Regions from separate parts of the Roseibium sp. Sym1 genome, predicted to be linked through region 2. Evidence: predicted binding sites of a transcription regulator. Region 2 holds the regulator's gene; the other holds the start of a gene.
What was found. Region 2 encodes PhoB, which activates phosphate uptake and scavenging genes when phosphate is short. Its sites were predicted from a motif close to TGTCATNNANCTGTCAT; they were not measured.
Positions count from the first base shown of each region.

Region 1: a site for PhoB is predicted at 2,591-2,607, ahead of phnC (phosphonate ABC transporter ATP-binding protein). Genes of this name have one in related genera too.

Region 1 is NZ_CP114786.1:4,398,123-4,405,948, reverse strand. Features, by position in the region: gene phnE (phosphonate ABC transporter, permease protein PhnE) at 1-656, opposite strand, end outside; gene phnC (phosphonate ABC transporter ATP-binding protein) at 682-1,500, opposite strand; gene O6760_RS20045 (PhnD/SsuA/transferrin family substrate-binding protein) at 1,497-2,369, opposite strand; gene phnC (phosphonate ABC transporter ATP-binding protein) at 2,670-3,491, shown strand; gene phnD (phosphonate ABC transporter substrate-binding protein) at 3,583-4,494, shown strand; gene phnE (phosphonate ABC transporter, permease protein PhnE) at 4,561-5,475, shown strand; gene phnE (phosphonate ABC transporter, permease protein PhnE) at 5,478-6,320, shown strand; gene O6760_RS20020 (alpha-D-ribose 1-methylphosphonate 5-triphosphate diphosphatase) at 6,793-7,826, opposite strand, start outside.
Region 2 is NZ_CP114786.1:6,620,732-6,628,557, forward strand. Features, by position in the region: gene O6760_RS30330 (GcrA family cell cycle regulator) at 335-865, shown strand; gene O6760_RS30335 (DUF1330 domain-containing protein) at 946-1,311, opposite strand; gene phoB (phosphate regulon transcriptional regulator PhoB) at 1,424-2,122, opposite strand; gene phoU (phosphate signaling complex protein PhoU) at 2,206-2,901, opposite strand; gene pstB (phosphate ABC transporter ATP-binding protein PstB) at 2,932-3,720, opposite strand; gene pstA (phosphate ABC transporter permease PstA) at 3,741-5,090, opposite strand; gene pstC (phosphate ABC transporter permease subunit PstC) at 5,090-6,562, opposite strand; gene O6760_RS30365 (substrate-binding domain-containing protein) at 6,645-7,682, opposite strand.

The DNA of each region.
Region 1 (7,826 bases), 2.2 Mb from region 2:
ATCCCGCCGGCCCCGACAAGACCGAGCACAACCGAAGACCGGGTCGCCTTTTCAAGCGCGAACAGGGAGGTGGTGATGAAGGACGGCATGGCGGCCGGAACCACCGCACAGAAGATCGTGTCGAACTTGCCCGCGCCCGCGGCCATCAGCGCCTCGCTCGGCCCCTTTTCGACATCCTCCATGGATTCGGCGAAGAACCGGCCGCAGAAGCCGACCGTGTCGACCGCAATCGCGAGGGTTCCGGCAAACGGCCCGAGCCCGACGGTGATGACGAAAACCAGCGCCCAGACGAGGTCCGGAACGGTGCGGAACAGGGCGATCAGCAGCCGCGATGCGCTGTAGAACACCCGGGAGACGGCCGTCTGCCGCGTCAGGCCTTTCGCTGCCAGAAGAGCCAGCGGCAGACTGATGACGATCCCGATGATGGTGCCGGCCAGCGCCATCTGGAAGGTCTCGATCAGAGCCCTGGTGAGCTGCGGCAGCCGTTCGAGCGAAGGCGGCCAGGTGCGGGACAGGAAATCGGCCATGGCCGGACCGCCGGAGACCAGCGCGGAAAACGACCAGCCTGCGCCCTGGAACGACCAGATGACGAAGGCGGCCAGCGCCACATAGGCCGTGAATTGCAGCGCGCCCGGGCGTTCGAACCGGGTCGGCATCGGGCCATGTCTTGAAAGAAATGCCTCAGCCATAGTGTTTGCCCAGATCTGCTGCCGCGAGGGTTGCGCTTTGCTGGTCCAGAACGATGGCGCCCTGCTTGATGGCCAGCACCCGATCGGAATAGTCGAGCGCCTGCTGCACATTGTGGGAGGTGAACAGCAACGTGATGCCCTCTTCCCGGGTCAACTGGTGAAAGAGATCCATGACCTCCCGACCGGCGACCGGGTCGAGGCTGGCAACCGGTTCGTCCGCCACGATCATCCTGGGGTCCTGCATCAGGGCCCTGGCGATGGCCACACGCTGGGACTGGCCACCGGAAAGCTGATCCGCACGTTTTCTGGCCTGATCCGCGAGACCGACCCGCTCCAGGCAGGCCATGGCGCGCTCGCGCAGATGCGACGGGGCGAGCACCTGCGACCAGCCACGCATGCCACCTGCCCTGCCGAGATTGCCGTGAATGACGTTGGTCAGCGCCGACACACGCGGCACCAGGTTGTGTTTTTGAAAGACAAAGCCGACGTCAGCCCGGATGTGCCGCAGCTGGTGCGTCTTTGCCGACGAGATGTCCTCGTCAAACAGTGTCAGGGATCCGGCTTCAGGCTCGACCAGCCGGAGCGCGCAGCGCAGCGCGGTCGACTTGCCCGCGCCGTTGGAACCGATCAGGGCGACCGCCTCGCGCCGATGCACAGCGAAGGAAACGCCTCGCAACACGGCACGGTCCTTGCCGAAGGACTTTCGAAGACCTTCCACACGAAGCTCGCACGGAGCCGCTTCGGTATGCGGTTCGTCATGAACCGCCGGCGCGGAAACGCCGACGGTCTGAAGCAGGACTTGCGGCATCATTCGCCGATGAAGTTGTCGTATTGCGGGAAACCGGCGGTGGTGTACATGGAGCGGACCAGGTCGTAGGCACCATCCTCGATGGCCACCAGGTCCATGCCGGAATACTTGTCGTTTTCCTCATGCTGCAGGATCGCCGTGATGATCGCGTCCTTGTTTTCCAGGATGGCATCGCGCACACCCTTGGCGGCGTCCGGGTCGACATGGGCGGCAACCATCAGCATGTCGTTCGGCAGATCGCCGGAACGGGCAATCACGCGGAAGAAGCCGTTCGGCACGCTGTCGTCCTTGTTGCGCACGTTCAGCCAGGAATTGTGATTGGTGCCGATCGCAGCGACATCGCCCTTCTTGAGCGCCTCGTGGGCAATGTTGCGCGAGGTGTGCAGTTTGTCGATGTCCTTGACCGGATCGACGCCATAGTCAGACATCAGCTGCATCGGGCACAGCATGTTGGAGGTGGAGCCGATGTCACCGAAGGCGACCTTCTTGCCCTTCAGATCCGCCGGGCGGATGATGCCGCTGTCGGCGCGCACGACGATGGCGCAGAAATAGTCCGGGCGGCCGAGACCGATCAGCGGCGTCGCTTCGGTCAACGTGTTGATGACGATGTACTCGGCCGGACCGGTAACGACAAAATCAACCCGCTTGGCGCGCAGGGCCTCGGCGGCTGCGGTGCGGCTCGTCACCGGGAAGAACTCGAACGTGTGGTCGGTGGCATCTTCAAGAGCCTGCTTGAACGGACCCCATTCGACCTGAAGCCGCTCCAGGCCTTCAACATCCGTGACAGCCATCTTGAAGGTGTCGGCGAAGGAAGACGTGAAGGAAACGGCGAGAGCGGCGGCCGCGACCGCGGCGGTTTTCAAAAAGCGCATATCGGAAACTCCTTTGGATGCCGGGGCAGTACCGGCAAGGCGACAGGAGCGTAACGACAAGCGCGCCGCCGAAAATGAACCTTTTATGTAAAAACAACGACATTTACACCGGGAAACAATCATCCAACCAGTCACGCCGGACAAGTTGGCATCAAATTCGATATAATCTGCTTGATGATATTTCTTAATTGGCAAAATACTTTAGGGAAGCTGTCGCAAAACTTCATAAAAGTATAATCGTATAGACATCTGCATTCCGTGGTTTTTTGCTAGGTCGCTCCCCGTTTCTCGGAGGGGCGCATGCTGGTTATTGAGCAATTATCCAAGACATTCGGTGATCTGACGGCGGTGGACGGCGTTTCCCTTGCCATCCCCAAGGGACAGATGGTCGGTGTCATCGGCCGGTCGGGTGCGGGCAAGTCGACCCTGCTGCGCATGATCAACCGGCTCGCCGACCCGACCCGGGGCACGATCACCAATGAAGGGCAGCCGGTGACGTCCCTCAGGGGCCGCGACCTGCGCCTGTGGCGCGCCAATTGCGCGATGATCTTTCAGCAGTTCAATCTGGTGGAACGCATGGACGTCCTGACCAATGTCATGGTCGGACGGATCGCCCATACCGGTTTTCTGCGTTCCATGGCCCGCTCCTTCACGGATGAAGACCGGGCCCGTGCCATCGAGGCTCTGGACCGGCTCGATCTCGTGCCCCAGGCGCTTCAACGCGCCGGGACGCTCTCTGGCGGTCAACAGCAGCGCGTCGCGATTGCCAAGGCCCTTGTCCAGAACCCGCGCATCATGCTGGCGGACGAGCCGATCGCCTCGCTCGACCCTGCGAACGCCACCCGGGTGATGGAAGCCCTGCGCGAGATCAACCGTACCGACGGCCTGACCGTCCTGGTCAACCTGCACACGCTCGACACGGCTCGCGCCTATTGCGACCGCATCGTCGCCATGCGTGCCGGACAGGTCCGCTTCGACGGCACGCCGGAGGCGCTGACCACGGACAGGGTACGCGCGATCTATGGCACGGACGATTTCGAAGGCGATATCGACGAAGCCGTCACCTCGACATCCCTCGCCTCACAAGCGTCTCCGCAACCGTTCAAGGCGGTCGGAACCTGAGCGCGCGGCAGCGGTCCGCCGCCAGCCACGCCAACCCCGCGGACACACCCGCATCTTCCGCCGGCGCAGCCGGCACCAAAGGAGCACTACGATGAAGGCCATTCTCGCAGCAGCCGTTTCCGCAGCCGTCCTGGCGGCGTCCCCTGCCCTCGCGGACAGCTGGAAGGATCAGTACAAGACCGTCAAGTTCGGCATCCTGTCCGGTGAAAACGAAAAGGACCGGATCGCGCGCTACACGCCGTTCGAAAAATACCTGGAGAACGAACTCGGCGTCGAAGTCGAGATCTTCACCGCCGGGTCCTATGACGGCGTGATCCAGGCGATTGCCGCCGACCAGATCGAGTTCGCCTTCTTCGGCTCCTCGTCCTACGCCGCCGCCTACACCGAAACCAACGGCGGTGTCGTGCCGCTGGTCTCCCGCCTGCAGAAGGACGGTTCCACCGGCTATTTCTCCGTCGTCGCCGTACGCTGCGACAGCGGCTACAAGACGCTGGAAGACCTGAAGGGCAAGACCCTGGCCTTCGCCGACCCGGACAGCACCTCCGGCTACGCGGTGCCCTATTTCAACCTGAGCAAACAGGGCTACGAGCCGAAAACCTATTTCGGCGCGATCCCGTTCTCCGGCGCGCACGAGACCGGTGTGCTCGGCGTCTACAACAAGCAGTATGACGCAGCGGCCACCTACATCACCAATGAGGAAGACGGCATCCCGCAGCGCATGGTCACCAAGGGCATGATCGACGAAGGCTCGATCTGCACCATCTGGAAGTCCCCGGAAATCACCTCCGGTCCGCTGGCCGCCCGCACCAACCTGCCGGACGGCCTGATCAAGGACATGCGCAAGGCCATCATGGACATCCCCGAAAACGACACCCTGGCCTTCATCGAGATGACCGGCGGCGCAGACAGCACCCAGGACGGCTGGATCGAGGTCGACCATGACCGGTACCAGTGGATCGTCGACATGCGCGACTGGCTGAAGAAACAGCGCCGCGGCGGCTGATTGTTCCACTCATTGAAGGGAGGCGCGCACGGCGGCTCCCTTTTTCCTCAACGGAATTTCCCAGTCATGACGACACTCTCGCCAACCATCGGCCGGTTCGAGGTCGACTACGCCGCGGCGCGCAGGCACGCGCTGCGCGTGAACACGGTTTCGGCCGTCCTCTTTGCCACCTGCTTCTTTGCGGCCGCCTGGGTCGGCGGTTTCTTCGACATGACCGACGTGACGCTGGCCAACGGCGACCGGGTGTCGATGTGGAAGATCTGGGCCGGACTGCCACGGCTTGGAGAATATCTTTACAAGACCCTGCCCGTTTTGCACCGGGACACGCTCGGCGCTGACATCGCCGACTGGTTCTGGCGCTGGAAGGTCTGGCTGAAGCTTCTGGTCGAGACCATCCTGATCGCCTATATGGCAACGCTTCTGGGCATTGTCGGCGCGTTCCTGCTGAGTTTTCCGGCCTCGCGCAACCTGTCGCCGAACCGGTTCGTCCTGAACATCACGCGGCGCACCCTGGAAATCCTGCGCACCGTGCCCGATCTTGTCTGGGCGCTGATCTTCGTCTTCTGTTTCGGCGTCGGTCCGCTCGCCGGTGTGCTCGCCATCGGACTGCATGCCACCGGGGCACTCGGCAAGCTCTATTCCGAAGCCAATGAAAACGCCGACATGCGCCCGCTGGAAGGCATCAAGGCCTCCGGCGGCTCCTGGTTCGACCAGATCCGCTACGGCATCGTCCCGCAGGTGATCCCGAACATCATCAGCTACACGCTGCTGCGTTTCGAGATCAACGTGCGCTCCTCTTCCATCATCGGCTTTGTCGGCGCCGGCGGCCTCGGCCAGGAGATCCGTGTGGCCATGTCCCTGCAGGAATACACCGACCTGTCCGCACTGTTCCTGATCATCTTCGTGACGGTGATCGTCATCGACATGCTGAGCGAAAAGGTCCGCCACCGCATCATCGGCCTGACCGGAAAGGGCGTTTGACCATGACCGACCTGACACCTGACCTGGAGCGGGCAAGATCCCTCGTCCCCGGAGCCTTCGTGACGCCGCGCAGGACCGTTGTCCTCCGCCTGGCCGGCTGGGCGGCCTTCCTCGGCCTGACCGTCTGGTGCCTGTGGGCCTTCGGCTTCTCGCCCGCGCGCCTGCTGGAAGGCGCGATGCGCTTCGGCAACGTGCTGTCCTTCATGTTCCCGCCGCATGTCTGGACCACCTGGGCGGAGTGGCGCGAGATCCTGAAGGGGCTCGGCGAGACCGTTGCCATGTCCTTCATGGGCACCCTGCTCGGCGCCGTCATCGCCTTCCCGCTCGCCTTTCTCGGCGCCAGGAACATCATGCCGTCCAGTTGGTTCCGTCTCGGTGTCCGGCGCGGCTTCGATGCGCTGCGCGCGATCGAGCAACTGATCCTCGCCCTGGTCTTCATCCGCGCCTTCGGCCTCGGCCCGCTCGCGGGCATCCTTGCCATCGCCGTCTCGGAGATCGGCACCTTTTCCAAGCTGTTTTCCGAAGCCATCGAGAACACCTCGACCAAGCCCGTCGACGGCGTAAAGGCCTCCGGCGGCGGCAACCTGCAAACCGTGCGCTTCGCCATCCTGCCCCAGGCCCTGCCGGTGATCCTGTCGATCATTCTCTACAATTTCGAGAGCAACACGCGCTCCGGCACCATCCTCGGGATCGTCGGCGCCGGCGGCATCGGCTTCCTCCTCGCCGACCGCATCAACGCCTACCGCTGGCCGGAAGCCTGGACGATCATCTTCCTGATCATCTTCATGGTCTACCTGATCGACGGCCTGTCCGGGTACTTGCGCAAAAGGATCATCGGGGAGTGAGAATTGCGGATGGGGATCATCCGTAAACTTGATGTTGGAGACACCTGCATGTACCGCCAGTGAACGGCATGGATCCCATGGTCAAGCCCACTGCTGTCCGGTTAAGCAGGAACCTCTGACCACAATCAGGCTATGCCGCTTGTTCCAGTCTCCCCCCTGGAGGGGGAGATGTCTCCGATAGGAGACAGAGGGGGGCTCAACCTCTCGGCAAACAAGGCCTTTTTCGAATTCGCGGAACCGCTGCGCCCCCCCTCTGTCCGGTTCCCGGACATCTCCCCCTCCAGGGGGGAGAGGGGCGCAAGCGGTAAGGCGCTACGTGTCCCGGATCGGAAAAAGCGGAAATATCGACAATGAATCAATGACCTGTTGAACATGGACCGAGTTAAACCGGACAGCAGTGGGCTTGACCATGGGATCCATGCCGTTACGTTTCCACGAAATGCGGTCTCAGCAAGCGCCGTGATCCGCCCGCTCAGAGCACCCGCGTTCCGGCCCGCCAGGCCTGTTTCACGAACGGGTGGCCGTCATGGACGCCGACATGGAGAAGGTCGGCGCGTTTGCCTGCCGCGATCTCGCCGCGGTCCGCCAGGCCGGCCACCGCCGCCGGATTTTTCGTGACCATGCGCACGGCCGCCGGCAGATCCGCCGCCAGACGGTCGTCCGCGGCCACCATGAAGGCACAGTCGAGCAGCGAACGCGGCACGTAGTCGGACGCGAGAATGTCGACCAGGTCTTCGGCCAGCAGGTCCTTGACCGCGACATTGCCGGATTGCGACCCGCCCCGGATGACATTCGGCGCACCGCCGACCGCATGCATGCCATGTTGCCTGGCCTTGCGCGCCGCTTCCAGGGTGCAGGGAAATTCGGAGACGGAAATGCCCTCGGCCAGCGCCTCGTCGATATGCTCCAGTTCGGTATCGTCGTGGCTGAGCAGCGGCAACTTGTTGAGATGCGCCAGTGCCACCACGGCGGGGCGAACCCCGGCGCTGATCTCATCGGAGTGATTGAGCAATTCCTGCGTCACCCGCTCGGCCTCGTGGCGCGGCTCGCCGGTATCGGCCATCCGCCGCTGGATATAACCCTCGATGTTCTTGCTCTGCCGCCGGCCCGGCAGATGCTCCATCACGGAGACCATGCGCACGATGGCCTTGCCGATATTTTCTTCCGTCAGCCGCGCGGTCTGGTCGTCGGTGATTTCGCAGCGCAGATGCACCAGGTGTTCGGCGCGCAGCATGCCGGCCGCCTGGGCCCTTTCCAGCGCGTCGATCATCGGCGCCAGGATCTCCCGCCGCTCCGGGTTCTTGATGGTGGCGCCGACGCACAGGCTGTCGAACACGGTGGTGATGCCGCTGCCGATGATCTGCGCGTCATGGGCCATCGCCGCGCGCAAGGGGTCCCAGCGCACATGGGCCCGGGGATAAAGGTGTTTCTCGAAATGATCGGTGTGGATGTCGACCAGCCCGGGCAGCAGGTAGTCGCCGTCAAGATCCAGCCCGGCCTGCGGCG
Region 2 (7,826 bases):
GCGAATTTCGGCCCCGAGGGCGTCGGAAATTCCTTGTGGTGGGAGACACCACTGCGGACTTTCCTCCTGCTCGGAGACCGAAATTCGACACGCGCCACGACCGAAAACTAAATCTCGACAGACCCTTATTTGGGGAAAAGTCCTTTCATCCCCAACTGGTTTGAGCCGGGCGGTTGCCTGACAAATTAACGTTATTGTAACCTCTGGGTCATCAAACACGAGATCTCGTGAGGCAAATCACCAAGAGGCACTAGATATGCCATCATTAGGCATGCGGACGCGTGCTTAACACGGGGTTAATGGCTGCAACGCAGTCAAAATAAAGGGTGCGGCAATGAGTTGGACGAACGAACGGGTTGAGCTTCTCAAAAAGCTTTGGGGCGATGGCTTGAGTGCAAGCCAGATCGCAGGTGAGCTGGGCGGTGTGACCCGCAATGCCGTGATCGGCAAGGTGCATCGCCTGGGTCTGTCCGGCCGCGCCAAGTCTTCTTCCTCCAGTGCGAAACCCCGCCGTGCACGCACTGCCACACCCGGCAGCGCCGCCCCGAAGAAACCGTCTCATCAGCCGCAGACTGTCGGTGCAACCGCGCTGAAGGCCGATATCGACCCGGTGCCAGTCGTGCAAGCCAAACCCGCAGTGGAGCCGATTGCGGATCTGGTGCCGATCTCGCAACGGGCGTCCATTCTCACGCTCACGGAACGGACCTGCAAATGGCCGATCGGCGATCCTGCAACGGATGACTTCTATTTCTGCGGCCGCCAGTCCGATGCCGGCGTGCCCTATTGCGCCCATCACTGCAAGATCGCCTACCAGCCGGTCGCCGACCGCCGGCGTGACCGCAAGGTGGTCGCCCAGGCCGGTTGACGACCGGGCAAAACAAGGTCCACCCAGGCATTCAAGGCCCGCCTCACGGCGGGCTTTTTTGCCTCCGCGATCCACAGCCTTCAATTGCCGGTCAATTTATCGACCAAAATCGCATTCAGTGCGGAACCTGTCCGGCGCAGCTTGGCAAGTTGCTGAAATTCCGGTGAATTCCAGAATTCACTGGCATGTTCCCGGTCGGGGAACTCGAGGATGAAGGCTGCATCGGGAACCGGGTTGTCACCTTCGAGATGGCCCGGGTTTCCTCCGCGGACAAGGAACTGCCCACCATGAGCGGCAACGAGGTCCGGGACCTTGGCGAAATATTCCGCCATCCAGTCGCGGCTGTGGATCTGCATCTGGCCGATCACGAACGCGGTCATGCCCCCTCCTAACCTGGCGCTGATATCGCAGCCAAGGCTAGTCAATCCGGTGGCGAGAGACAACATTGGCTCATGCCGCGCAGGTCAGCGCCGATGTTTCGCCGTGAACCGCATTCGGCAGGGCGCGCCCAAAAAAGCCCGCCAAAGGGCGGGCTCTTTCCAGGGTCCCTGAAGGTGATCAGGCAGTGGCGGTGAACTGGTCGTTGAAGGCGTAGCCAGCACCGCGCACGGTCCGGATCGGATCCTTGGCCTTGCCCTTGTTGAGAGCCTTGCGCAGGCGCCCGACATGGACATCGACGGTGCGTTCGTCGACATAGACGTCATGGCCCCAGACGCCGTCGAGCAGTTGCTCGCGCGAAAACACACGACCTGGAGACGTCATCAGGAACTCCAGCAGGCGAAATTCCGTCGGCCCCAGATGGACTTCCTTGGCGTTCCTGCGCACCCTGTGGGTTTCGCGATCCAGTTCGATGTCACCGGAGCGCAGCATGGTCGAAACCACTTCCGGGCTCGCCCGGCGCAGGATCGCCCGCACCCGTGCCATCAGTTCCGGCACCGAGAACGGCTTGACGACATAGTCGTCCGCACCGGTGGCCAGGCCGCGGATACGCTCCGCCTCCTCACCGCGCGCGGTCAGCATGATCACCGGCAGGCGTTCGGTATCCTCGCGGGCGCGCAACCGCCTGCAGAGCTCGATACCGGACAGGCCCGGCAGCATCCAGTCGAGAAGAAGCAGGTCCGGCAGGCTTTCCCGCAAGCGGATTTCGGCCTCGTCGCCGCGGACACACGATTCAACCGCGTAGCCTTCCGCTTCCAGGTTGTATCTTAACAGAAGGCTGAGAGGTTCTTCGTCTTCAACGATGAGCACCTTCGGCATGCATTTCGCTCCAAATTCGGCATCCTGCGCGGCCTCCCGGGGCCACGCGCCGGCCGGATCGCTTCCGCGACCGGCGTCAGTGGTTACACGGCACCGGTTTCGTCAACCTTGGCACGCTCTTCCGGCAACCGATCACCCGTCACCATGTAAAAGACGTTTTCGGCGATGTTGGTCGCGTGATCGCCGATGCGTTCGATGTTCTTGGCGCAGAAAAGCAGATGAACGCACTGCGTGATGACCCGGGGGTCTTCCATCATGTAGGTGAGCAATTCGCGGAACAGCGACGTGTAGATCGCATCGATCTCCGCGTCGGCTTCCTGTACGTGACGGGCAGCGTCCGCGTCCTTGCGCGCATAGGCGTCAAGGACCTTCTTGAGCTGTGACAGCGCGAGTTCGGTCATGTGCTCGACACCGATCGCAAGCTTCTTGGACTGCAGATCGCTGTCGATCGCAATCACGCGCTTGGCCACATTCTTGGCCAGGTCGCCGACACGCTCCAGGTCGTTGGCGATCCGGGTCGCGGCGGTGACTTCGCGCAGGTCCTGGCCCATGGGCTGGCGGCGGGCGATGATCTCGATCAGCTTGACCTCGACCTCGTGGTGCAAGGCGTCCAGTCGCGCGTCGTTTGCAATCGTTGCCTTGGCGAGGTCCAGATCCTGCGAAACCAGCGCATGCACGGCATCGGCAAAGGCTTTCTCCGCCAGACCACCCATTTCGGCGATCTTGCCGGCCATCGCCGTCAGTTCCTCGTCATAAGCCGAGACTGTATGTTCAGACATCCCGTGTCCCCTTCAGAAATCGGAAATCGCCTAGCCGAAGCGGCCAGTGATGTAGTCCTGCGTACGCTTGTCTTTCGGATTGGTAAAGATGTCCTCGGTCGGACCTTCCTCAACCAGAATGCCGAGATGGAAGAATGCGGTGCGCTGCGACACGCGGGCCGCCTGCTGCATGGAGTGCGTCACGATGACGATCGTGTAGTTCTCGCGCAGCTCATCGATCAACTCCTCGACCTTTGCCGTCGCAATCGGGTCGAGCGCCGAACAGGGTTCGTCCATCAGGATGACTTCCGGGCTGACGGCGATAGCGCGGGCGATGCACAGGCGCTGTTGCTGACCGCCGGACATGCCGGTGCCCGGTTCATCCAGACGGTTTTTCACCTCTTCCCAAAGACCCGCCTTCTGCAGACTTGAGGCGACGATGTCGTCGAGCTCGGACTTGTTCCTGGCAAGACCGTGAATGCGCGGACCGTAGGCAATGTTGTCGTAGATCGACTTCGGGAACGGGTTCGGCTTCTGGAACACCATGCCGACCTTGGCACGCAACTGCACCGGGTCGACCTTGGGATCGTAGATATCCTCGCCGTCGATCCTGATGGAGCCTTCGACGCGGCAGATGTCGATCGTGTCGTTCATGCGGTTGATGCTCCGCAGGAAGGTCGACTTGCCACAGCCGGACGGGCCGATGAAAGCGGTGACCGAGCGCGGCCGGATTTCGATGTCCACGTCCTTGATGGCGTGGGTATCGCCATAATAGACCTGCACCTTGCTTGCGGAAATCTTGCTGTCGGTCATGCTGTTCGCCCGTTCGGTATTGAGCATCTGGTTCATTGGTTCGTCCCTTACCAGCGGCGTTCAAATCTGCGGCGCAGGATGACCGCAAGTATGTTCATGGTGAGGAGGAACACCAGAAGGACAATGATCCCACCCCAGGCTTTTTCGTAAAAGGCATAATCCGCGCGGGCGGCCCACGTGTAGATCTGTGCCGGCATTGCCGAGTTTGGATCGACGAAACCGGAAACGATGCCGTCCGGATATCCGCGGGCCACGAAACCGACCATGCCGATCAGGAGCAGCGGCGCGGTTTCCCCCAGCGCCTGAGCGAGGCCGATGATCGTGCCGGTCAGGATGCCCGGCATGGCCAGCGGCAGCACATGGTGGAAAATGGCCTGCATCTTGGAAGCACCGACGCCCAGGGCCGCGTCACGAATGCTCGGCGGCACCGCTTTCAGCGAGGCGCGGGTCGAGATGATGATCGTCGGCAGGGTCATCAGCGTCAGCACCAGACCGCCCACGAGCGGCGCCGATTGCGGCAGATGCATGAACTGGATGAACACCGCCAGGCCGAGGATACCGAAGACGATGGACGGGACGGCGGCCAGGTTGGAGATGTTCACCTCGATCAGGTCGGTGAACTTGTTTTGCGGTGCGAACTCTTCCAGGTAGATCGAGGTTGCTACCCCGATCGGCAGCGCCAGGAACAGGACCACCAGCATCATGAAGAAGGACCCGACAACGGAGGCGCCGATGCCGGCGCCCCCCGGATTGTCCACGCCGGAATCCGCTCCGGTGATGAAGTTCCAGTTGAACACCGTCTTGATGACGCCGCTCTCCCGCAACGTGTCGACCAGATCCAGGTCGGACTTCATCAGGAAGCGGCTGTCGGTCATGTTGTCGCGGGTGACGCGGCCGTTCATGTAGCCGTCAACCCTGGACGAGGCCGCCAGCTCGAACTGCACCGGCTCCCTCAGCTTGTCCGGGTTGGCCTTGAAAAATTCGCGGATGGTGCCGCCCGGCTTGCCCACGATGCGCTCGATGGCCGCCGCGTCGAAGGGCACGCTGACACCGCCGGCTTCAAGCTGGCCCTGGAGCGCGCCGACAAAGATCCCCTCGTAGGCCTTTGTCTTGAAAAGCGTGCCTTCCGCCTCGTCGAACTGTTCCTGCGTCAGGGTGAAGTCCACCGAGACCACCGTCTTGGTGAAGGCCGGAAGGCCTTCGGAGATGATCGACACCGCGAGCACGACAAGGAAGAACAGGCCGATCGCGATGGCGCCGATGCCGTAGGCCTTGAAGCGTTTCTCGGCGGCGTTGCGCTTGCGGGTCAGGTCGTCGATCGCGTAGAGCGACTTGGGCTTGGCCTGCGCGTTCGAGGATGTTTCGGAAGTCGGGGGAGTAAGCGTCGTGTCGGTCATCAGTCATACTGCTCCCGGTACTTGCGCACGATGTAGAGCGCGACGATGTTGAGACCCAGGGTCACCACGAAGAGGGTCATGCCGAGGGCGAATGCGACCAGCGCAACGGGTGAGGCGAAGTCGGCGTCGCCGGTCAGCTGGCTGACGATCTTGGCCGTCACCGTGGTCATGGCTTCGAAGGGATTGAGGCTGAGGCGCGCGGCCGCGCCCGCCCCGAGCACCACGATCATCGTTTCACCGATGGCACGTGAGGCCGCCAGCAGGATGGCACCGACGATGCCCGGCAGGGCCGCGGGCAGGATAACCTGCTTGACGGTTTCTGACTTGGTTGCGCCCAGTCCGTAGGAACCGTCGCGCATGGCCTGCGGCACCGCGTTGATGATGTCGTCGGAGAGCGAGCTCACGAAGGGGATCAGCATGATGCCCATGACAAGCCCCGCCGTCATCACCGCCGTGCCGGCCTTCATGACGCCAAGACCGTCGTCCCCGAAGACCGACAGAAGCAGAGGACCGACGGTCAAAAGGGCGAACAGGCCGTAGACGATGGTCGGGATGCCGGCCAGGATTTCCAGAAGCGGCTTGGCAACGGCGCGCACTTTCGGGCCGGCATATTCAGACAGGTAGATAGCCGCGAACAGGCCGATCGGAACGGCAACGACCAGGGCTACGAAGGAAATGTAGAACGTGCCCCAGAGCAGCGGAATGATGCCCAGTTCGGACGAGCCGCCACGACCGGAGAAACTCGGGGACCAGGTAGTACCGAAGAAGAAGTCCAGGGCCGGATAGAGCCGGAAGAACTCCACGGTGTTGAACACCAGCGACAGAACAATCCCGACCGTCGTCAGAATGGCGATCGAGGCGGAGGCGAGAAGAATGAACCGCACGCCCCTTTCAACGCTGTTGCGGGCCCTGAAGCCCGCGTTGGTTTCGCGAAGCGCCCAGAAGGTTCCGGCGATCGAGGCCAGGATGACCACGATGGACATGAACATGTTGCCGGTAGACACCATGATCCGATAGGACTGCGCCGCGCGCATCACCGGCTGGGTGATTTGCGACGTGATGATCTGCCCGGCATCCTTGAGCCGGGCCGTGATGTCGTTGAAGTCGGCACGCGCGCTGCGCGCGAATTCGTCGGTCATCTGACCGGCTGCAACCGCGTTGTCGAGGCCGGTGGCCGCCCGGCGGACTTCCGCCATGACGAGACCGAGTGACGAGCCTTCGCCGATTGCCGATTCCGGGATCACCCCGGAGACAACGCTGTTAATGTAAAAGGGCTGCGCGAGCAGCCAGACAACGAGGATCACAATAGCGGGAACCGCGGCCTTCATCGCCACGTTCGCCCCGTAATAGGACGGAAGAGAATGCAGCGACCGCATGTCTCCTCCGGCACTGGCCAAGGCACGCGCGCGCCCGACGAAATAGCCAACGGCGGCAATCGCGAGCACGATCACAAGGAGCCAGAACAAGGACATGTGGTCCCCCGAGGAATAATAATGTCCGGAAATGAGAAAGGGGCGGCGGGAAAGCCGCCCCTCGAAACGAGCCTGGGCCCGATTACTTCATGGTTTCTTCAGCTTCGATGGAAGCCTGGGTCGCGGCCAGTTCCGGATCGGCAACCAGGCCGTACTGAGCGAGCGGGCCGTCCGGGCCTGCGATTTCGTCAGCGGTGAAGAACTGTGCGTATTCCTTCAGGCCCGGGATCACGCCGATATGTGCCTTCTTGATGTAGAAGAACAGCGGGCGGGAAACCGGATACTCGCCGGAAGCGATGGATTCGGTGGACGGAGCCACGTCACCCATGGTGGCAACTTTCAGCTTGTCCTGGTTGTTCTCGTAGAACGCCAGACCGAAGATGCCGATGCCGTTCGGGTTGCTGTCGATGCGAGCCAGGGTCTCGGTGTAGTCGCCGTCAATGTCGGTGGACTTGCCGTCGGCGCGCACGTCAATGCAAGCGTCTTCAGCGTCGTCTTCGGACATGCCGCTGTCGATCATGGCCTGGAGGGCACCGGTAGCTTCACAACCCACGGCGAGGACCTTCTCTTCGAACACTTCACGGGTGCCGTGCTTGGTGCCCGGGATGAAAGCGGCAATGCCGACATCCGGCAGGTCGCCGTTGAACTCGGCCCAGTTGTTGTACGGATTGTCGACGATTTCGCCGTCTTTCAGCACCTTGGCGCCGAGAGCGTTGAAGATGTCAGCCGGCTGGAACGCGGTGAAGGCCGGGCCGTCTTTCTGGGACGCGAAGACGATGCCGTCATAACCGATGCGGACTTCGATGATGTCCTTGACGCCGGCTTCTGCACAGGCCTTGATTTCCTTGTCGCGGATCTTGCGCGAAGCGTTGGCAACGTCGATGGTGTTTTCGCCAACACCTTCACAGAAGCGCTTCAGGCCAGCGGAAGAACCACCGGATTCAACGACCGGGGTCGGGAAATCGGTGTTTTCACCAAAAGCTTCGGCGACGATGGAAGCGTAAGGCAGGACGGTCGAGGAACCGGCAACCTGGACCTGGTCGCGAGCCTGGGCTGCGCCAACGAATGCAGTGGAAGCAACGGCCAGGGCAGTTGCGCTAACGAGGGTCGTAAATTTCACTTGACCACTCCCTTTGAATGTCAAGGTTTCTAGATGATCACCGGGCAGTGAGCTGCACGAGCGATGCCGGGAACCTAGGCCCCGTGGATGAGAGTTCTATGACAGTTGTTTTTCAGTTTTGTGACAATTTAACTTATTGAAAAA